DNA from 3 places in the Arthrobacter sp. OAP107 genome. Region 1 is predicted to be linked to each of the others. Evidence: predicted binding sites of a transcription regulator. Region 1 holds the regulator's gene; each other region holds the start of a gene.
The links. Region 1 encodes LexA, which represses DNA repair genes until DNA is damaged. Its sites were predicted from a motif close to TCGAACANNTGTTCGA; they were not measured.
Positions count from the first base shown of each region.

Region 1 (7,227 bases):
CCGACGGCGGCCGCTCCGACAGCAAGGGTGTCCTGGGCAAGGCGCAGGCCATCTCACAGCTCGCCGAAGAGCACAGCACCTTCGACGGCGACCAGCAGGACCTCGAGGAACGCCGGGCACTGCGGCGTACGGCCGGGCTCTCCACCGAACTCGAGGACGTCACCGAGGTCGAATACCGGCAGCTGCGCCTGGAACGCGTTGTCCTTGCCGGCCTCTGGAGCGAAGGCACCCTGGCTGACGCCGAGAACTCGCTGCGCGAACTCGCAGCACTGGCGGAAACGGCGGGCTCGGAAGTCCTTGACGGGCTGGTCCAGCGCCGGGCCAAGCCTGACCCCGGCACCTTCCTCGGCGCCGGCAAGGCATTGGAGCTCAAGGACGTCGTGATGTCCACCGGCGCCGACACCGTGGTGGTGGACGCCGAACTCGCGCCGTCCCAGCGGCGCGGCCTTGAAGACATCGTCAAGGTGAAGGTCATCGACCGGACCGCCCTCATCCTGGACATCTTCGCCCAGCACGCCAAGAGCCGCGAAGGCAAGGCCCAGGTGGAGCTGGCACAGCTCGAATACCTCCTCCCGCGCCTGCGCGGCTGGGGTGAATCCATGTCCCGCCAGGCCGGTGGCCAGGTGGGCGGCGCCGGCGCCGGCATGGGCTCGCGCGGTCCCGGTGAAACCAAGATCGAACTTGACCGGCGACGGATCCGCACCAGGATGGCCAAGCTGCGGCGCGAGATCGCCGCGATGAAGCCGGCACGGGAGACCAAACGGGCCAACCGCCGTCGTAATGAAGTCCCGTCAGTGGCCATTGCCGGATACACCAACGCCGGCAAGTCCTCACTGCTGAACCGCCTTACCGACGCCGGCGTGCTGGTGGAGAACGCCCTCTTCGCCACCCTGGACCCCACCGTCCGCAAGGCGGAGACCTCAGACGGGGTCGGCTACACGCTGGCGGACACCGTGGGCTTCGTCCGGTCGCTTCCCACCCAGCTGGTGGAGGCCTTCCGCTCCACCCTTGAGGAAGTGGCGGATGCAGACCTGATCCTGCACGTTGTGGACGTGTCCCATCCGGACCCGGAGGGCCAGATCGCCGCCGTGCGCTCGGTGTTCGCCGAAGTGGATGCCCGCAAGGTGCCCGAGATCATCGTCCTGAACAAGGCCGACGCCGCCGATCCCTTTGTGGTGGAGCGGCTGAAGCAGCGCGAGCCGCGGCACGTGGTGGTTTCGGCACGCACAGGGGAGGGCATCGCCGAGCTGCTCGCAGCCATCAGTGAGTCCATCCCGCGGCCTAACGTCAAGATGCAGCTCCTCGTCCCGTATCACCGCGGCGATCTCATCAGCAAGCTGCACGACTCCGACGCGGAGATCCTGAGCCTGGACCACGAAGAGGGCGGTACACGCGCCGTGGTCATGGTCCGGGAAGGCCTCGCGGCTGAACTGGAATCCTTCAGCACCGATGACTGACGGGGCGGCAGCCGCCGGCGCCGCGGACAATGCCTCCACCACGGCCGGCGAGCAGCATGTGCTTGACCTGCTCGACCGTGCCGTGGCGGGCATGGGCGGCCAAAGCCGCAGCGGCCAGCACGAGATGGCCCGGCAGGTGGCACGCGCAATAGAAACGGGCGACCACCTGCTGGTGCAGGCCGGCACGGGAACCGGCAAGTCGCTGGCTTACCTGGTCCCGCTCATCGCGCACTCGCTGGAGAGCAACAAGCCTGCGCTCGTGTCCACCGCCACCCTCGCGCTGCAGACCCAGATCGTGGGCCGGGACCTTCCCCGGCTGCTGGAAAGCCTCAAACCGGCACTCGACCGGCCGGTGAAGATTGCGCTGGTCAAGGGCCGCGCCAACTACGTCTGCCGGCACAAGCTTGAGGGCGGCTTTCCGTCCGAGGAGCCCTCGGAGGGACAGCTCTTCTCGCTGGGCGAGGACACCAGCGTCCCGCACTTCGCCGCGTCGGTGGGCGGCCCCTCGTCGCAGCTCGGCAAGGAGGTGGTCCGGCTCCGCGAATGGGCGGAACAGACCACCACGGGCGACCGCGACGAGCTGCTTCCCGGCGTCACGGACCGGGCCTGGCGGCAGGTGTCCGTCACGTCAATGGAATGCCTTGGCTCGCAAAAGTGTCCCCTCGCCGAAGAATGCTTCAGTGAGCTTGCCCGCCATAACGCCACAGAGGCCGACGTCGTGGTGACCAACCACGCCATGCTCGCCGTAAGCGCGTTCGAAGGCCTGGCGGTGCTGCCGGAGTACGACGTCGTCGTGGTGGACGAGGCGCACGAACTCCAGGACCGGGTGACCGGCGCGGTGTCGGGCCAGCTGTCGGTGGCCATGGTCCACGCCGCAGCATCCGGCGCCCGCAAGCACACCGGCATCACCGTCGACGCCCTCAACACCGCGGCCGCCAACCTTGAGGTGGCTCTCGCCGGCGTACCCAGCGGCCTGCTTCCCAACGGCCTGAACGACGAGCAGCTGGACTGTGTGGACCAGCTCCGTGAGGCCTGCTGGGCCGCACTGTCGGATTCCAAGGGGGACAGCAATACAACGGCCGACGGCGGGCGGCAGCTCGCGCGCTCCCGCCTGCTGGTGATTTTGGAGCTTTGCGAACGGCTCGTCGCCGCCCGGGAAAACCGTGAGGTGGTCTGGTTCTCCCGGAACAGCACGTTTGATCCCCAGCAGGGATACTCAGCGCCTGACGAGACCGCCCCGGCCCTGATCAACATCGCCCCGCTGAGCGTCGCGGGCCGGCTCCGGGAAGGCCTGTTCGCCGGGCACACCGTGGTGCTGACGTCGGCAACCCTCGCCATCGGCTCTGCTTTCGAACCCGCTGCGGGCGGGCTGGGCCTGGTCGGGGAAGGCGCCCCGAGCTGGACCGGCGTCGACGTGGGTTCGCCCTTTGACTATCCCCGGCAGGGAATCCTCTACGTGGCGGGCCACCTGCCGAAGCCTGGCCGCGGCACGTCGCCCGAGGCGCTGGACGAACTCGAGTCACTGATCCGCGCGTCCGGCGGGGGAGCGCTGTGTCTGTTCTCCTCCCGTCGGGCCGCAGAGGAAGCAGCAGATGCCCTGCGCACCCGGCTGGATGTCAGCATTCTTTGCCAGGGTGAGTCCACCATGACGGCGCTGGTGAAGCAGTTCGCCGATGAACCCGACACCTGCCTGTTCGGCACGATGTCATTGTGGCAGGGCGTCGATGTGCCGGGCGGGTCATGCCGCCTGGTGGTGATTGACAGGATTCCCTTCCCGCGCCCTGATGATCCGCTGATGACGGCGCGGTCGCGGGCTGTTGCCCAGGCCGGCGGCAACGGCTTCATGTCGGTATCCGCCACGCACGCGGCCATCAGGCTTGCCCAGGGGGCGGGGCGTCTCATTCGGTCCACGAATGACAAGGGCGTGGTGGCCGTGCTGGATTCCCGGCTGTCCACGGAGCGCTATGGCGGGTTCCTGCGGGCCGCGTTGCCGCCGTTCTGGCCAACGACCGACCGGAAGACCGCCATCGCGGCACTGGAGAGGCTCGCCGGCGCCCAGGCATAGGGACGCCCCGGGCTGCAGCAGCCCGGGGCCGAAAGTTCTCTGCCGAAGATTCCGTGGGGACAAGCCCCAGGGGGCTACAGCGAGCGAAGTACGGAAACCACCTTGCCCATGACCACTGCGTGGTCGCCGAGGATGGGTTCGTACTGCGTGTTCTGCGGCAGGAGCCAGGTGTGGCCGTCCCGTTGCCGGAAGGTCTTGACGGTGGCCTCATCGTCAAGCAGTGCCGCGACGATGTCGCCGTTGACGGCGTCGCTCTGCCGCCGGACCACAACCCAGTCCCCGTCACAGATGGCGGCGTCCACCATGGAGTCGCCCGCGACCTTGAGCATGAACAGTTCGCCATGGCCCACCAGCTGGCGGGGCAGCGGCATCAGCTCCTCCACCATCTGGTCCGCGAGGATGGGACCGCCCGCCGCGATCCGGCCAACCAGCGGCACCATGGCGGTGTCCATCGCGCTGGGCAGTTCGGACACGGAGCCGCCTGCCGTGCTGGGGGCCGGGGCTTTGTCACCGCCGGATTTCGCCGTTCCCGCATCCAGAGTGAGCGGCATCAGGACCTCCATGGCGCGCGGCCGCTTGGGGTCGCGCCGCAGGTAGCCGAGCTTTTCCAGCTGCGAAAGCTGATGGGTCACGCTGGAGAGGCTGGCCAGGCCTACGGTGTCACCGATTTCCCGCATCGACGGCGGGTAGCCGTTCTCGTTGACCGAACGCTGGATGGTTTCCAGGATCTTCTTCTGGCGGACTGTAAGTCCCTTGGGGGTCCGCTGAGACCGCGGGCTGCGCTGGGGAGCCTTGCCGTCAGAGGCCTGTGCTGCCATGTTCGCCAACGCCTTTCCGTTCCTCCCGGTTGCGGTAGCTGCAGAGGCCGGGAACTTCCGGCCTGAAAAATGTCAGACCCTGCTGATCAACTGCAGTTGTGGTTGTTCTTTGATTTCCAACGTAGGCCAGCCATTGGGCTTTTTCAAACATTTGTTCTAGCGAGTCTCGACTTAATTCGTTGATAGATGCTAAAACTAGGAAAAGCAAAGTTCGAACATGTGTTCTAGTGAGGGCCGCTTGTCAGTCCGGTGTTCGAACTGTTTGTTCGAACGCGAGGCAGTACAACTTTGGTCCAGGAGGGCTCACGCCATGTCAGCTTCAACAGCAGCAGTAACTTCTACGGCAGTTTCCCGGCCCGGCAAGCCGCCGCGGCTGCGCCTCACCCGCCGTGGCCGGATTGTCCTGATCGGCCTCCCGCTTGTCCTGCTCGCCGCCGTGATCCTGTCACTGACCGGGCTGCTGAACTCGCCGGCAAAGGCTGCTGACAGCGCCACCGGTCTCGCCGTCACGCCGACGGTGTCGGTCACGGTGCAGCCCGGCGAATCATTGTGGGCCATCGCGGGCAAGGTCGACCCGGACCGCGATCCACGGGATGTGATCGCGGACATCGTCCAGCTCAACGACCTTCAGGCCGGGAAGGTCATGCCCGGGCAGCAGCTTTTTGTACCGAACAAATAGAGCTTCACGCCCCCCGAACCGTGCGGTTCCCGGGCGCCGGAACCGTCACAGTTTCCGGCCAGCCCTGCAGGTTACTTAAACTGTGTAGGTGACTGACCAGCTTGAGCGACTGAACCGACTGCCCCTGCGGACCAACCTGAGGGGGCTGTCCCCTTACGGCGCCCCGCAGCTTGACGTCCCGATCCTGCTCAACGTCAACGAGAACACGCATGGCGTGCCCGCCGACGTCCGGGCGGCCATCACCGCGGCGGTAAGCGAGGCCGCCACCGGGCTTAACCGGTACCCCGACCGTGAATTCACCGAACTTCGGGAAGCGCTGGCGGAATACCTTGGCCACGGGCTCAGCGCGGACAATCTCTGGGCAGCCAACGGTTCCAACGAGGTCCTCCAGCAGATCCTCCAGGCCTTCGGCGGCCCCGGCCGGTCGCTTCTGAGCTTTCCGCCGACGTACTCCATGTACCCGCTCCTCGCCAGCGGCACGGACACTGCCTACATCGCCGGCAAGCGCGCCGACGACTACGGCCTCAGTGCCGAGTCGGCCGCCAGCCAGGTGCGTGAACTCCAGCCGAACATAGTCTTCCTGTGCTCGCCCAACAACCCCACCGGCACGGGCCTGGGCCTGGATGTGGTGGAAGCGGTCTACGAGGCAGGCGAGGCCAGCCAGGCGATCGTCGTCGTGGACGAGGCCTATCACGAATTTGCACACGACGGCACGCCCAGCGCGCTCACCCTGCTGCCCGGCCGGGAGCGGCTCATCGTCTCCCGCACCATGAGCAAGGCGTTCGCCCTGGCCGGCGCCCGCCTCGGTTACATGGCCGCGGCTCCCGAGGTGACCGACGCCCTCCGGCTGGTGCGCCTGCCCTACCACCTCTCGGCCGTCACGCAGGCAACCGCCCTCGCCGCGCTGCAGCACCGCGAGGCGCTCATGGCCGACGTCCAGGACATCAAGCGACAGCGCGACCGGATTGTCGCGGAGTTGACGCGGATGGGGCTGCGGCCCGCGGCGTCCGACTCCAACTACGTCTTCTTCGGCGGCCTGGAGAATCCCCACGGGGTCTGGCAGGACCTGCTGGACGCAGGGGTGCTCGTGCGGGATGTCGGCATCGCCGGCCACCTGCGGGTCACCGCCGGCACTGAGACCGAAACCACAGCCTTCCTGGAAGCGCTGGAAAGCATCCTGGCCCGGCAAGCTGCACTTCCGGCCTAAACTTGAACATGGACCGGGTCAGGTCCGCCCCCATCCTTCGTCAAAGGACATCTATCACCATGAGCGACACCGGAATCAAGGCTGCCGAGGCACGGACTGCACGCATGGAGCGTGCCACCAGCGAATCTTCCGTGCTGGTGGAGATCAACCTCGACGGCACCGGAGTGTCGGACATCAGCACATCGGTCCCGTTCTATGACCACATGCTGACGGCGCTGTGCAAGCACTCACTCATCGACATGACCGTCAAGGCCACGGGCGACACCCACATTGACGTCCACCACACCGTTGAGGACGTTGCCATTACGTTCGGCGAGGTGCTGCGCACCGCGCTGGGCAACAAGGCCGGCATCCGCCGCTTCGGCGAGGCCACCGTGCCCCTGGACGAAGCCCTCGCACACGCCGTTGTCGACGTCTCCGGCCGGCCTTACCTGGTGCACGGCGGCGAGCCTGCCGGGCAGGAGTACCACCTGATCGGCGGGCACTTCACGGGATCCCTGACCCGGCACGTCTTCGAGGCAATCACGCTGCACGCCGGCATCTGCCTGCACATGAACGTCATCGCCGGCCGGGACCCGCACCACATCGTGGAAGCCCAGTTCAAGGCCTTTGCCCGGGCACTCCGCGCAGCCGTCGAACCGGACCCCCGCGTCGAAGGCATTCCGTCCACCAAGGGAGCACTGTGACCGGCAAAGTACTGCGCGAGGGCGCGATCATCGACCCGTCGGCCACGCTGAAGCCGGCCTCCCCGGAGGGCAAACCCACCGTCACCGTCCTGGACTATGGGTCCGGCAACGTCCGTTCGGCCGTGCGTGCCCTGGAACGCGCCGGTGCCGAGGTCATCCTGAGCTCCAAGCCCGAGGACGTGCTGAACGCCGACGGGCTGGTCGTTCCCGGCGTCGGCGCCTTCGAGACGGTCATGCGCGAACTCAAGGCCGTTGATGGCATCCGGATGATTGGCCGCCGCGTTGCCGGTGGACGTCCGGTCCTCGGCATTTGCG
Region 1 is NZ_JBEPOK010000001.1:3,510,664-3,517,890, reverse strand. It holds gene hflX (GTPase HflX) at 1-1,457, shown strand, start outside; gene ABIE00_RS16150 (ATP-dependent DNA helicase) at 1,450-3,522, shown strand; gene lexA (transcriptional repressor LexA) at 3,597-4,340, opposite strand; gene ABIE00_RS16140 (LysM peptidoglycan-binding domain-containing protein) at 4,651-5,019, shown strand; gene ABIE00_RS16135 (histidinol-phosphate transaminase) at 5,108-6,226, shown strand; gene hisB (imidazoleglycerol-phosphate dehydratase HisB) at 6,286-6,912, shown strand; gene hisH (imidazole glycerol phosphate synthase subunit HisH) at 6,909-7,227, shown strand, end outside.

Region 2 (7,227 bases), 1.7 Mb from region 1:
GGCTGCTGGCGCGGTCACGTTGTTGACACTGAGGTCGCCCGAAGCATTCAAGCAGGTCAGCGCGGCGGTCTGGGAGAAAATCCCTGAGTTCACGGAGGCGGCTTTCGAGGGCATCGGCGAGGAGGCCAGCAGAAAGTCTCCGACCGAGCATAATGTCAGCGGGCACCAGCGCGTGCAGCACTACGGTCCCGGCGGCACCGAGACAAAGTTCGTCCAGGTATCGCCTTACTCGCGTGGAGGTAGTACCTAACAGGCGCATGCGATACTGACCGTGTCGAAAATTGCGGTTGTGCTTGTCGTCAGCGGTTTATGTCATATCAGAAACGGCTTCGGCGGGACGTATTGGGACGGTAGGGCCTTTGGGTATCTTTGATTTCCTTGCGAAGAAGGAAAAAAGCTGGGACGAGATCGATGTCTACGAGGGTGAAACGCCCCCGTGCCCCAACTGTGGGACGCCCCTGGTGAAAAAGTTTGTTTACTCCGAGATGTACTGCCTTGAGTGTCGCTACGGTCTAGATGACGATGACGATGACGATGACGACAGCGAGGCGCTGAGTGTTTACGATGCAGCTCAGATCTGGGCCTCACACGGTAAGGATGAGGATTACATGTTCGGGTATTCCTCGGAGGAACTCGAAGCCGCGCTTTAATGTGGCAGGTCGCTGCTCGAGTTTGCTGCCGGCGCGGGTGCTGTTGAGGTCCTGCGCTTCCCTTACCCCGCTATGCCACAGCGACCGGCAGCTCGTCCCAGTGGGTCGTGCAGCGCTTCGAGAGCATGGCGCGCTTCATCTCCCACGCCGGCGGGGTCTTCATGCCACCCAGGCCCACACCCACTGCCTGCGCGCCGAGCTTTCTCGTGATTTCGTCAAGTACCTTCCCTACTCCCCGATCTTCGAATTCGGATTGGAACACAGGTAGGAACTGAACGCCGTCACCCGCGCGCAGTCCCGTGAGTACAACTCCTGCACGGGCGTAGCGGATACCGGCGGTCGGAAACAGATCAGGCAGGATCACACTGGCAGCTTTCGTAAGCGCGATCGGGTCATCGGTCGGCATGGCCAGCGGAACAGCCCGGTGGGCTGAATGCGGGACGGTTCCTTCGTCGGCCCAGCCGGTCGAAGCCCACACCGAGAGCACGCCGGCGACGGACCCCTGGGCCCGAAGACGTGCTGAGACCCGCTGGGCGTAGATCGACAGAACCTGATGCATCTCGTCAGGGTCCGTAAGCTTGCGCGAGAAGCTCCTGGAATAGATCAGCTGGTCCTTGGCAGCCGGCGGCTGGGTCTCCAGCCCGATACATTTTTGCCCGCGCAGCTCCAGGATGGTTCTTTCCATGACGACGGAGAACCGTTTGCGGAGCCATTTGGCATCAGCGTCGCGCAGTTCTCTGGCCGTGTGGATGCCGAGCGCAGCCAGGCGCTTGCCGTTACGCCCGGCGACGCCCCAGAGGTCAGTCACATGGAGGGAGTCAAGGATCCGGTCAAGCTGCTCCTCTGAAAACCGCCGGAGATCGAGAACTCCATTGAACGCGGGGTTTTTCTTGATGCCGAGAGCCGCTACCTTGGCGAGGGTCTTCGTGGGACCGATCGCGACGCGGACAGGAATTCCGGTCAGCTGGAGGACAGTCCGTCGGATCTCCTGTCCCCGTGATTCGAGTTCTTCAGGAGCGCCCCGCAGCTTCAGCCAGCTTTCGTCGATCGAATACACTTCCTGCCACGCACTGAAGCGGCCCAGAATGGTGGCAACCCGTGCACTCAGCGAGCCATAGAGCTCATAGTTCGATGACCTGGCTTCGACGCCCTTGGCCTGGCACCAGCCGCGGATCTTGAACCACGGCTTGCCCATGATGTCAGGATCGAGCTCCTTCACCAGCGGGCACGCGGCAACCACACAGCCGTCATTGTTCGAGAGGACAAGGGTCGGCCGGTCATGCAGCGTGGGGTCGAAGACGCGCTCCGCGTTGGCGTAAAAGGAGACGCAGTCTACGAGAGCGATTTGATCGGATGCTGGGGTGAGAGTCGTCATTGCCACGGCTGGAGACTATAGGCGGGGTCTGACACCACGTTTGGTTTTCGCAGGAGACAGAATCCATGTGACCACGCCCCAGACTGACATCTCGGTGTGTTCGTGGAGAACGACGTCCGCATAGTCAAGGTTCTCTGCCACGAGAACGGTACGTCCCTGGATGACGTCCAGCCGCTTGACGGTGTATTCGCCGTCAACGACGGCGATCACGATCTTGCCCGGAACGGGATCGATCCCCCGGTCCACGAGCAGCAGGTCGCCGTCATTGATTCCGGCTCCGGTCATGGAATGGCCGGCTGCACGCCAGACAAATGTACATGTTGGGTCCCGGACCAGGTGCTGGACAAGATCAAGGTCCCCGGACCAATATCCCTCTGCAGGGCTGGGGAAGCCGCAGGCGACGGCTTCCGGCGCGAACGGGAGTATCAGCGGCTCGTCGAGCGCCAACGGTTCTGGCTGCGAGGCCTGCATGTCCACTTCCTTTTCGAACATATGTTCGATGGAATCGTACGCCCGGGCGGGAACGGCACGCAACGTGGAGCAACTGCCGGGCGGACCGGACAGGCCTGGGCTCTGGGACTGCGGGCAGGAATAAAGGCCCCGGTGCGCTTCATGCGCGTCGGGGCCTTCTCTTTTTCGCACGAACGGGAGGTGCGAACCAACGTTCAGCGGCCCCGGCCTTGGGGTCGAGGAACCGAGGCTGCCTGGGACACGCGATCAGGCGCTGACCGGGTGACGCAGATGACTCCACCTCTCTGCCCGACCTCTCCGCAAAGGTCTGTCACAAGTCATTGCCCAATCATTCGTGACAGACAATCGAATGACGTTAGAATGGACTCGTACATCAGTCGAATATGACAGGAGAGGCCAGACATGACCGTCGTCGACGAGCCGAAGGCTGCGCCTCCCGCTGCGCGGGCTGCGACCAGGTCCGGTGGACCGAGCATCGACCAGAACGGCAGCGACCGCAGGGAGCGGGTCTTTACCCGCCTGTCCTCGGACGAGAAGCAGCGGGCGGAGTACTGGGCGCAGCGGCGCGGCTACCCCTCCGCCAACGAGTATTACGCCGAGGCGATCGCCGAGAAGATCCGGCGCGAGAATCTCGACTTCGACATCCCTGATCTGCTCACCGCGCGTATCAACCAGGTCGTCGACGAGCTCAAGGCGCTTTCGACGAACAACGCCAACCTCGAGCGGGTCGTGACCATGGGCTTCGATTCCCTGCTCGGGCTGACCAGGGGCGACAACTATCTGCTGGACGAGGAGAACGGGGAGCTGACGTGAGCCAGGGGCTGAACGAGATCATGCCGTCCACCGACGAGCTGATGGACGTCGACACGTCCTTCCTCGATGCGTACCGGACCGGCGGGAGCGAGGGCCTGAAGCGGGCCCAGGAACGGGCACAGCCGGCGGAGCCGGAGCAGGACACGCCGGAGAAGGATGAGGCCCCGCAGCAGAGCGCCGAGAACCTTGACCGGGACACCGGTGCCGGCCAGCGTGGAGGCTCGGGAGCAGGCAGCGCCACTCCCCCGGCCCAGAGCGACGCCGTCGCCGTGGACAAAGCAGCGATGCCGCAGGTGCACGACGACGCAGACGCCGAAGCACACCCCGCGGCCCTCCCGGTGTCGCCGCCGGAAGATGCCAACCTCCTCCCGCCCGTCCCGCTCCAGCACACCGACCATCAGGAGGCCGTGCAGTCTGCGGCGGCCAGGGGCGGCTCCGGTGGAGGGGATGAAGGCAGCGAGTCGTTGCCACAGAGCGGCTTCCGGCTCGAGGGCGTGAAGAGCCAGCCTGCCGTCCGGGCCCTGCCCGAGGCCATCGTCGGCGCGCTGCGGGAGCAGCTGCGCTCAGCGGCCGTCCGTGAGCTCGGTGTCGGCGACACGGCAGCCCGCGAGTTCGCCGAGCGGTTGAGCCAGGCAAGCCTGGTCACGGCCTTTCTGCTGGCCCAGCTCGACCTTGGACTGGCGACTGATGCTGCCACCCGGCGCGCGGCGCAGCTGTTCCGCTCCCGTGATCCGCTGCTGGGCAGCATCGCGGCGCGCATGGAATCCCTGGAGCGGAGGGGCCGTGAGCAGACCCAGGGCCTGGCCGCGCTGCACGGGCAGCTGGGTGAGGTAAAGGAGACCAGCGCGGCGATCGAGCAGGCACTCGCGTACTCGATCGCGGACCGCACGAGCAACTTCCTGCGCGGCTCGCACAATGTCCACGAGGCTCCGATCACGCACAAGGACGCGGTCTTCGTCCGGGACCGGGTGCGGGAGGCGACGAAGAAGCAGGCGAAGCTCGAGCGCGAGCGGGAAGGGCGGCCGATCCGATGAGCGCCGTGACGCACTGGAATACAGCGAACGGTCCTGCGGTGCGTCTCCGCGAACCGTAAAAAGGGTGAATCTTCTATATCTGTCAAGGTGCGATTGGGATCGCTTCAGTGGCAGCGTGGAGTGCATTCAGGGCACGGTAGAGATGGCGGGCGAGGTATCGCTTGAGGCACCGACGGATCTCGCGTGAGCTCTTGCCCTCGGCCGTCCTGCGTTCGGCGTAGGCCCGGGTAGCGGGATCATGGACCATTCACCCCTACTAGCGGGAGGTGCTGCACATCAGAGTCTTTATCGGTAAAATGCGATCCGCGGCGCTATACCTGAATAGCACTGTTATTGGGGTATCCACGCCAAATGCCCTCATGCCCGGGAAGATCGCAGTTTCGCACAACCGTTCAACCTGTGCTCTTGATGCCTCGAGCTGTTGGGGTGCCCCCGAGAGGTCAGAATCCGGGAGGTACCTGTAGTCGAACGAGACCACGGCCTGCCAGACCACGGCGGGCGTACCGTCGGAAGGAAGATTCCGAGTCTTTTTCACCGGCTCAAATTTCCCTTCGACAGTCATCTCAGAATAGACGCCGGGCATGTTTGCCATCAGGTTCGGACCCGTAGCTTGCTCTGCCTTTACGTAGGCCCGCCAGTGCGTCTCCCTGTTCCTGACTAGGTCTCCTGTCATACAGCGACGATGCAGGTGCCGATTTGGTGGCAGCGGGCGCAGCCGTAGTGGTCGAAGCACAGCCGGTCAATGCCAGCAGCGCAACGGTAGTAATCCCCCAAACACGTTTCATAAAACAATTCAACCATTACCGCCAGCCCATCAGCCGCCGCCACAGCGAGGCACCCTGCGGGGTGCCTCTTGTCATGCCCGCTGGTGCCTGCTGAATGGGTTCACCAGTCGGTCTTGCAGGGCCTAGAAGGGGTGAATCTTCTAATATCTGTCAAGGTGCGATTGGGATCGCTTCAGTGGCAGCGTGGAGTGCATTCAGGGCGCGGTAAAGATGGCGGGCGAGGTATCGCTTGAGGCACCGACGGATCTCGCGTGAGCTCTTGCCCTCGGCTGTCCTGCGTTCGGCGTAGGCCCGGGTAGCGGGATCATGGACCATTCTGACGACCGTGGCCAGATGGAGGGCTCTGTTGAGGCGTCTGTCACCGCCCCGGTTGAGCCGGTGCCGGGTGGTGTTTCCCGAGGATGCGGGAATCGGGCTCACTCCGGCGAGAGCGGCGAAGGCGGCCTCAGAACGCACTCGGCCCAGATGCGACCACGCCGTGTAAACCACGGCCGCGGTGACAGGACCAACTCCCGTTTCATCTAGCAAGGGGGCCGCGGGGCTGGCTTCGAGGAGCTCGGTGGTCCGGGAGTTGTTGTCCTTGAGCTCGGAATCAAGCACGGCGATGCGCTTGGCGAGCCGGAGAGTCTCGGCCCGGGCAGTGGCAGCGGCGAGGGGCTCGTCGCGGACGCGCCAGTGAGAGATCTCCGTGATCTTGGTACCGGTGAGGGGCCTGCGCGCGTCGACGCCGAGATCAACGGTGCGCAGGAGAGCGGTGAGGGCATTGACCTTCGCAGTGCGCTCGATCGTCATCTGCTCCCGCGCCGAGACCATGACTCGCAGTGCTGCACGGACGCCATCGTCGTGTCGGGGATTGCGCAGCTGGGATTGTTCGAGCACGACGACTGATGCGGCGATCGCGGCAGCGGAATGGCGAAACCGGCCGTCCCGTGAACCTGGGCCGCTGACCTGCGCCCCTCTGTAGTCGAACCCATCAGCCCGGTGCCATCAGGCAACGGGCTGATTTCATTCTAGAGGCCGCAGGAGGCCCACGGCCGGCGGAGCTAGGACCGGACGGTGAGCCGGCCTTCCTTCATGTCGTCGCGCAGCTGCGACAGCATGTACCAGTGCGCGCCCTTGGGCTTGAGTGAGATGTAGTGCTCGTGCTGCTTGCCATCCTGCTCCCAATCCAGGACCATCTCCGGACGGCGCAGCAGGCCCTGGTATTCGTCGACGTCGGCACGGATTTCCACGCGCACACGTTCGTCCGCAGGCGGCACCAACAGCACCGCGACGTCGCCCTCGTAGCTCAGTGAGACCTCCTGGGCGAGGAGCCGCCGTACGTCGGCCGTGCAGATCTCTCCGCGGGCGACGTCGAAGACGTTCTTGCCGTGCGTGGCGCTCTCCCAGGCGTCGATGCACTCGATCAGCATCGAGCACCCCTGGGCGATACGGATGATGTCCGCCTCGTCCGGCGGCCAGCTGCCCTCCTGCATCTCGATGAGCATGCTGCTGAAGTCCTGTGGTGTGCGCAGGAAAGCGTGGTCGAGGGCCATGGGATTCGTGCTCCTGGGTCGGGCGTGAGCGGGTGGCGACTCTATAGACGTTACCTCGATCCGGGGTCGCCGTGAATGATCCAGACCCTCTCTGACCGGCGTGCCGGCGCGGGTCTCGCCGCTCCCACTCGACTCGCCATGCGACTCGCTCAGACTCGCCATTCGACTCATTCTATCGATAGACTTGTGACTGATTTATGAGTCGACTGGTTTATGAGTCACCGACGAAAGGGAGTCATGATGGTTGTCGGGATCCTCACCGAGAAACCGAGCGCGGCGCGGCACTTCGCTGCAGCCCTCGGCGGCATGAACGGCACGTACAACGGGGAGCAGTTCGTCATCGCCCACGCCCGGGGGCACCTGTACGAGTTCGTCGATCCGCACCGGATGGTGGCGGATCCGGACGTGGCCGGGAAGTACCGGACCTGGGACCTGGGCAACCTGCCCTGGGACCCTCAGCAGCTGGACTGGAGTCTGGAGGTGATCAAGAACGCGAGCTCTGTCGCCCAGGACGTGAAGCGGACCCTGTGCAAGTGCGACGAGATCGTGATCGCCACCGACGTC
Region 2 is NZ_JBEPOK010000001.1:1,773,228-1,780,454, reverse strand. It holds gene ABIE00_RS08270 (hypothetical protein) at 1-250, shown strand, start outside; gene ABIE00_RS08265 (hypothetical protein) at 360-650, shown strand; gene ABIE00_RS08260 (Y-family DNA polymerase) at 721-2,025, opposite strand; gene ABIE00_RS08255 (LexA family protein) at 2,041-2,496, opposite strand; gene ABIE00_RS08250 (hypothetical protein) at 2,899-3,309, shown strand; gene ABIE00_RS08245 (hypothetical protein) at 3,306-4,343, shown strand; partial or broken gene ABIE00_RS08240 (IS110 family transposase) at 4,426-4,587, opposite strand; gene ABIE00_RS08235 (hypothetical protein) at 4,600-5,016, opposite strand; partial or broken gene ABIE00_RS08230 (transposase) at 5,279-6,034, opposite strand; gene ABIE00_RS08225 (hypothetical protein) at 6,172-6,663, opposite strand; gene ABIE00_RS08220 (type IA DNA topoisomerase) at 6,901-7,227, shown strand, end outside.
Region 2: ABIE00_RS08255 (LexA family protein) is a predicted target of LexA. The motif match lies at 2,510-2,525, and genes of this name have one in related genera.

Region 3 (7,227 bases), 600 kb from region 1:
GTTCAGCCAGTTCACGGCGGCGTGGACGCCGATGACCAGGGCCAGCGAAACGGCGTAGATCCACCAGCCGGTTGACATCAGGAAGAGCGGCAGGTTGGCGACGGCCACCACGGCAATGAAAACGCGAAGCGCAACGAGCCTGCGCAGGGTCAGCGCAACGGCCGCAAGCGCAGTGCGGAAACGGTGCTGGTCCTTGCGTGCGGCGGCCGGGTCCAGAGTAAACTCGTCGAGAACGAGGATCCCGTTCGCGTCGGCACCCAGCATTTGGCCGTACTTGGGAACAAACAGTTGAGGCTCCTGTGACGCGTGTGAATTCGCCTCCGCGGGGGCGGATGACAGGGGCGCGGGAGAGGTAAGAGTCATGAGTAGGCTTCCAGACGCTGTTGAGGTTTCCGACATCTTAGTGGATTAATCAAGCCTGCGTATGTATAGGTCCACTATGTGAACATCCGACCGTCCATTTTGGCGCTTGGCTGTGGGGTCCGGCACTTCAATTGGCACATCGCGCCGGGGACGGCAGACTGAAGGGATGCAAACCTTCCTCCCTTATCCCGATTTCCGGCAAAGCGCGGCCGCGCTGGACACGCCCCGGCTCGGCAAGCAGCGCGTCGAAGCGTTGCAGACACTCCGTGCGCTGGTCATCCCGGAATACGGGTGGCAGTCACACCCCGCCATCCGCATGTGGATGGGGCACGTTCCGGCGCTCACCCTGTACGGCCTGGCCATGGTTGACGAATGGGTCAAGCGCGGCTTCGACGACAACACGCGCGACAACATCCGTGAGTTCGCTCCGCAGGCCGCGCATCCTGATTATGCAGCCAAGATCCTGCTTCCGCCGTGGCTCGGCGACCCCCAGTTCCACCTGAGCCACCGGTCCAACCTGATCCGCAAGGACCCGCACTTTTACGAAGAGGTCTTCCCCGGCACCGAGCACGGGCTGGAGTACGTCTGGCCGGAGCCCAGGCACGAGTTCCTGCCTGAAGACCCCGAGGGTGAGGTGCTCTGGATTCTTCGCGAGCACGTCGGCCACGGCGACCCCGAGAAGCTGGACAAGGTCGGGCTGCCTCCGGTGGGCCGGGCGGCCGGAGGTGCCGCTGATTCCGGGTCAGCTGCCGGGGAATCCGGCGACGACGAGTACCAGTTCGTCTACGCGGAGGAAACTTCACGCCGCCCAGCCAAAGTGGCCAAGAAGGCACCGGCCAAGCCGCTGGTCAAGAAGCCGTCGCGGAAGCGGCAGCGCCAGGAGGCCGCCTTCTCAACGCTTCCCGGCAAGTCGCCGGTCGCCGTGCCGTTCGACGGCGGCAGCAGGTTCGCCGTCGGAATGGTCGTGGGCCGGCCCATCACGCTCGACGACGGGCGCTTTGGCCGCAACTTCCAGCTCACCGACATCATCGACCGGTCAGAGTTCGACTATCCGGCGCTGCTGCAGGACCCCCGCGTCTTCTTCCCCGTCCCGGCGCTCTGAGTCCGGAGGGATTGCCGCCCCTCGCGTCGGCCGCAGCTGCTCAGTTTGCTGCTCGGGGATCCTATAGTCAGCCGTGGTATGAGGGCCGGTTTCTGTCGCATACAGTTGCTTTGAGTCCCGCGGGACCGGGGAACAGTGCGAATTGGGGGATTCAGAATTGGCAGGCGAAGGAGCGGCCGAGCAGGCACGGCTGGCAGCCGAGCGGGTAGCAAAGCTCAGGCAACAACTGGAACAGGCCGAGCGGGCAGAGAAAGCTTGGACCAAAGGCGCCGCGGGGGAGGTACGCGTCGGGCTGGTGCTGGACGGGCTGGCCTCGCAGGGATGGCTCGCCCTGCACGATGTCCACTGGCCCGGGCGTCCTAAGGCGAACCTGGACCATATCCTCGTTGGGCCCGGCGGTGTCATCGTCATTGATGCAAAGAGCTGGTCTGGTGACGTCCAGACGCGGAACGGGGTTCTCCGTCAAAACGGATACTCCAGAGACCGAGAGGTTTCCTCCGTGGCCGATCAAGGCGCCGCGGTAGCTGCACTCCTCGAACCACAGCACCGGCGGCTTGTTCAGGCGTGGTTGTGCTTGGTTGACCAGCCGGATATGAACGCAAGGTCGGGTACTGGTGTCAGGATTCAGGGCCTAGCGACACTCAGGCGCTCCATACAAGAACTGCCCGCTGTACTCGACCCGGCTGCTGTGCAGGTTATTCACAGCTACCTGCTGGGCCTTCTCTCCGGAGAGACGAGCCCGCCCCTGCTGACCACGAAAGACTGGAATGCAGGACCTGCAGATCTCGGGCTTGCTTCAGGCCCGGCCGTAGCTTTGGAGAGCCGGCGGTCCCGGCAGCGCATGGGACGCACTACTCCTGGCAGGAACAGGCGAAAGCGGACCAAGCCCTCAGGCTGCTTCGGGGCACTTTTCTACTTTGCCTTGGCTGTTTTTGTCGTGGGCCTCCTGCTCAATGCATGGCCCCACACACAAAGGCAGCCCCCTGTCGTTCCTCGCCCCTCGCCATCGCTCGCCCAGCCTGTCCCATCCAGATGAAATAGAGGCATTCCAAGGTCGGGTCACGGAGATGGCAGACTGGCGGCTATGACTATCCTTCTCGCCGGTTGCGGCGACCTCGGCACCGAGACGGGTCTGCGTTTCGCCGCAGCGGGGCACCGGGTGGTGGGTTGGCGCCGTTCCCCGGACAAACTGCCGGCTGAGATCGAGGGCGTCGCCACGGACTTAAGCACCGCCGAACTGCCGCGTGTCCCGGCGGACACTAACGCCGTCGTCATCGCCGTGGCTGCGGATGCTTCTACAGAAGAGGCATACCGGACCGCGTACGTGAACGGGGTTGCGAATGTCCTCGACGCCCTCGAGCGCGACCACGTTGCACCCGAACGCGTCCTCTTCGTCTCGTCCACGGCAGTGTATGGCGACGCCGGAGGAGGATGGATCGATGAAAACACGACGCCGGAACCCACCGGATTCTCGGGCCGCGTCATGCTTGAAGCAGAGGAGCTGCTGCTGAAGCGGTTCGACGGGACGGGGACCTCGCCTGTCGTGCTCAGGCTTGGCGGAATCTACGGACCGGGCCGGACGCGGCTCATCGACCAGGTTCGGACCGGCGCCGCCGTCATTCCTGACCAGCCGCGCTTCACCAATCGCATCCACCGCGACGACGCCGCCGGCGCCATCGTGCATTTGCTCAACATGCCTGACGCGCCGTCACTCCTCTATCTCGGCGTCGACAACGAGCCGGCCGAGTTGGGCGACGTCCTGCGTTTCTTGGCGGCTGAATTGGGGTTGGACGTCCCGCCGACGGGTTCCCTGGGCGACGCACGTGGCGGCAACAAACGGTGCAGCAACGCGCTGCTTCGGGGAACAGGGTTCTCCTGCAAGTACCCATCCTTCCGCGAGGGTTACCGCGACGTTTTAGCCGGCGTCGGAGTGCGCCACCTTTGAGTAGACGCGCCGCCCAGGTGGAGATAGGGCCCAAATGACCGGGCCAAAAAAATTTTCAAAAGTTTTTTCACATTCAGTCCGAAGTGACGCTCCTCACGCCTGAAAATGTCAGACCCCGCTGAGAGAGTTTTCGTATGGAAGCGATTGGGGAGCACGGAGCGGACAGCTCGGCGGGGACGAATGTCTCTGGCCTGGGTGCCGCTGTCCTGCTGCGCGGCCGCCGGCTGCGTAGCGTTCCTGCGGCTCTCCTTGCTGACGCACCGGTCAAGGACGTGTCCGACGGCGGTGCTGCCGCCGGCTTTGCAGCTGGCGCTGGCCCTGCAACTCGGCGTTTGGAAACGAACGGCCCGGAACCGGTCGCCGCGGCAACTACTGAGCTGGCGTCCCCAGCGCCGGCAACGACTGATCTGAAGGCGTCCCTGGCGCTGCTGGACTCCGCCACCAGCTCGGCTCCGGAGGAGCTGGCGGCGGCCAACTTCCTTCAGGCGGCCGATTTCGCTGAACTGACCGAGAAGCTCTCCCGCCGCGTCGAACACCTGCAAGTACTCGCCGCCGCGGCGGTGGACCGGACACGGACCGAGGCGATCAACGCCGCCGCGACCGCCAGCCGCGCCGCCGGCTGGACCACAGGCTGGACCACAGGCTGGGGCCCCGAACCCGGACCCGAGCCTGTCCCGGATCCTGCCCCGGATCCAGGCCCGGATCCTGGCGCTCAGCACTCCGAGGCTGCCGCCACCACGGCTGGAGCCGACGGTTCCTCCTTTGCCGTTGCTGCCGCCCCTGGCCCAACTCCGGCCGCCTCCGCGGTTGCCTCTGCCCCTGCCTCTGCGGTGGCCTGGTCCCCGGCCGATGACGGAGCCCGAAACACCGCCGAGTTCCTCCGCACCCGGCTCCGGATCAGCACCCCCGAAGCACGCCGCCGCCTCGCCCTGGCCAACGCCACCCTCCCCCGCACCGGACTCGCCGGCCGGCCCATGCCACCCGAACGCGAAGAAACCGCAGCCGCCCTCACCACCGGAATCATCTCCTCCCGCGCCGGAACCACCATCACCACCGCCCTGGACAAAGTCCGCCACATCCCCAACCCCGCCCTGATCGCCGAAATGGAACACAACCTCACCCAAACCGCGATCGACAACGACCACGACTTCCTCACCCGCATCGCCCACCGCTGGATCGACGCCCTCGACCAGGACGGCACCGAACCCTCCGAAGAAAACCTCCGCCACCGCCAAGGCGTCTTCCTCCACCACAAACGCGGCGGCCTGCACCACCTCGAAATCCGCGCCACCGCCGACCAATACGAAGTCCTCGCCACCGTCATGAACACCGCCACCAACCCCCGCACCACCACACCCAACACCACCACCAGCGCGAAAACCGACAACGGCAACAACAACGACAGCGGCGACGGTGACGGCACGGCCGCCGGCACCAGCCAACAGGACACCAGCCAACAGGGCAACGGCAGCAGCGGTGACGGCGGTACCAGCAGCGCCGACGGTACCATCGCCGCCGCTGTCGACCCCGACGCGGCCTTCAACGCCCCCACCCCGGAACCGGACCTGGACCGCCGCACCCTCGCCCAGCAACGCCTCGACGGCCTCATCGGCGCATCCAAGGCAGCCCTCGCCGCCGGCACCCTGCCCACCACCGGAGGACTCCGCCCCCAAGTCATGGTCACCGTCGGCTACCGGGACCTCCTCAACAGCATCCAAACCACCGCCAACCGCGGCCCCCGCTACGCCTCCAAAGGAAACCACACCACCAACCAGCCAACAGACAGCCCCCAACCAACAGACACAAACGGATGGCAACCCAGCGGCCCCGAGCTCCTGCCAGGCACCTGGCAGACCACCCAACCGCGCCCCGAACCGGACACCAGCACAGACGCCCCGCAGACAAGCGAACCCGACACCCAGACAGGCAACCTGCCCAGCACCAACATCACCAGCACCAACGCCGCCAGTATCAACCCGCCCGGCACCAACCCGCCCGGCATCAACCGGTCCGGCACCGACCCCTTCACCACACCCCTGCCCGGCGGGCCGGCCGGCACGGCCACCGGCAGCGGAACCTTCACCTACACCGGCCCCGTCACCGCCTCCACCATCCGCAAAATCGCCTGCGACGCCGACATCATCCCCGTCCTCCTCGGCAGCCAAGGACGCATCCTCGACATCGGCCGCACCACCCGGATCTTCCCGCCCCACATCCGCAAAGCCCTCAACACCCGCGACCAAGGCTGCGCCTTCCCCAACTGCACCATCCCCGCACCCTGGTGCGAAGCCCACCACATCACCTACTGGTCCCGAGGCGGACCCACCAGCACCGACAACGGCGTCCTCCTCTGCACCCACCACCACCACCTGATCCACAAGGAACAGTGGAAAATCCACCTCAAAAACGGCATCCCCTGGTTCATACCCCCACCCCACATCGACCCCCGCCAACAACCCCGACAAAACCACCACCACAAAACATGAACCCGAGACCGCAAGCGGGCCGGGGCCGGCCGCACGAGGAACGCCAGCGTCGGCGGGACACAAGAGGAGCGTCAGCGCGGGAAAGCCACGCCCGGCGTCGACGAGCCAACACGGTCCGTGCAGCCGACCCGCGGGCTCGGACCGACAGCCGGAAGTTGCCAGGATGTTGGTAGATCCAGCCGTGCCATGGTCTGCCGGCGCCGAGGATTCCTGGCTTCGGCCTCAAAATAGAACCGCCCAGCCCCAATTCGGGACCAGGCGGTTCGGTGAAACAAAAACCAGAGGCTGCTATGCGTCCTGCCAGCCGCTGCCTTGCGTGAACGTGGCAACCAGGGTGCCCACGCCGGCCTGCAGCGAGTTCGAGGGGTCCTCGTACAGGGACGCCTCCGTCGCACGGCTGTGGGTGATGAGCTGCTCGGCTTCGAGTTTCGCCTCCGGCACGGTGGCACCGATGATGCCCGTGCGGGCAGGAAGCTCGGGAGTGTGCACTACGTCGGCATTGGTCTCCGAGAGCGGGATGGTGGTTCCCGGTCGAATCTCGTCGTGCGGGAACTCGAATTCGGCGTCGTCGGGGGCAGCGGGAATCGTGTACTCCAGGAAGTAGTTCATGCCCCCAGCCTTGCAGATAACCGCCATGCCAGAAACCCCGCTCGCCGCCCGCGGGCACAAAAGCTCACCGCCCGCTCAACCGGAACGCGAGCGCAAGAGCGGTCCTTCCTACCGTCCTGCTGCGTATCCCTGCGCTCCCCGCGGATTCGCGGCAGCCTGCAGCACGCCGGTCCTGGGATCGCGTACGACGGCGGACAGCCGCCCCAGCGTCCAGTCGCCTGCCCGGGTGATCCGGTGTCCCCGCCCTTCGAGCCCGGCGATAACGTCATCGCCCAACCGATCCTCGACGACGGCACCGCCAGGCTGCCATGTGCGCGGCCAGAAAGACCCGGGCATCGACGTCGTATGAAACGCCGGCGCATCGATGGCCTGTTGGGGCGAGTACCCGCCGACGATCGTCCGCAGCAGGTACAGCAACTGCCACTGGTCCTGATGGTCGCCGCCGGGCGAGCCGAGCGCGGAAACAGCAACGCCATCGCGCAGCACCAGCGTCGGCGTCAGGGTGGTCCGGGGCCGTTTGCCCGGCGTCAGCGTGGACGGCGTTCCGGGCTCCAGCCACGTCATTTGCAGCCGGGTGCCCAGGCAGAAGCCAAGCTCAGGAATCGCCGGCGACGACTGCAGCCAGCCACCGGACGGCGTGGCCGAAACCATGTTGCCCCAGCGGTCCACAACATCAATGTGGCAGGTGTCGCCGCGGGTCTCCCCGTTGGACGCCACAGTGG
Region 3 is NZ_JBEPOK010000001.1:4,109,421-4,116,647, forward strand. It holds gene ABIE00_RS18830 (hypothetical protein) at 1-363, opposite strand, end outside; gene ABIE00_RS18835 (MSMEG_6728 family protein) at 530-1,465, shown strand; gene ABIE00_RS18840 (nuclease-related domain-containing protein) at 1,761-2,501, shown strand; gene ABIE00_RS18845 (SDR family oxidoreductase) at 2,550-3,410, shown strand; gene ABIE00_RS18850 (HNH endonuclease signature motif containing protein) at 3,545-5,896, shown strand; gene ABIE00_RS18855 (hypothetical protein) at 6,185-6,505, opposite strand; gene ABIE00_RS18860 (gamma-glutamyltransferase family protein) at 6,614-7,227, opposite strand, start outside.
Region 3: ABIE00_RS18850 (HNH endonuclease signature motif containing protein) is a predicted target of LexA. The motif match lies at 3,454-3,469, and genes of this name have one in related genera.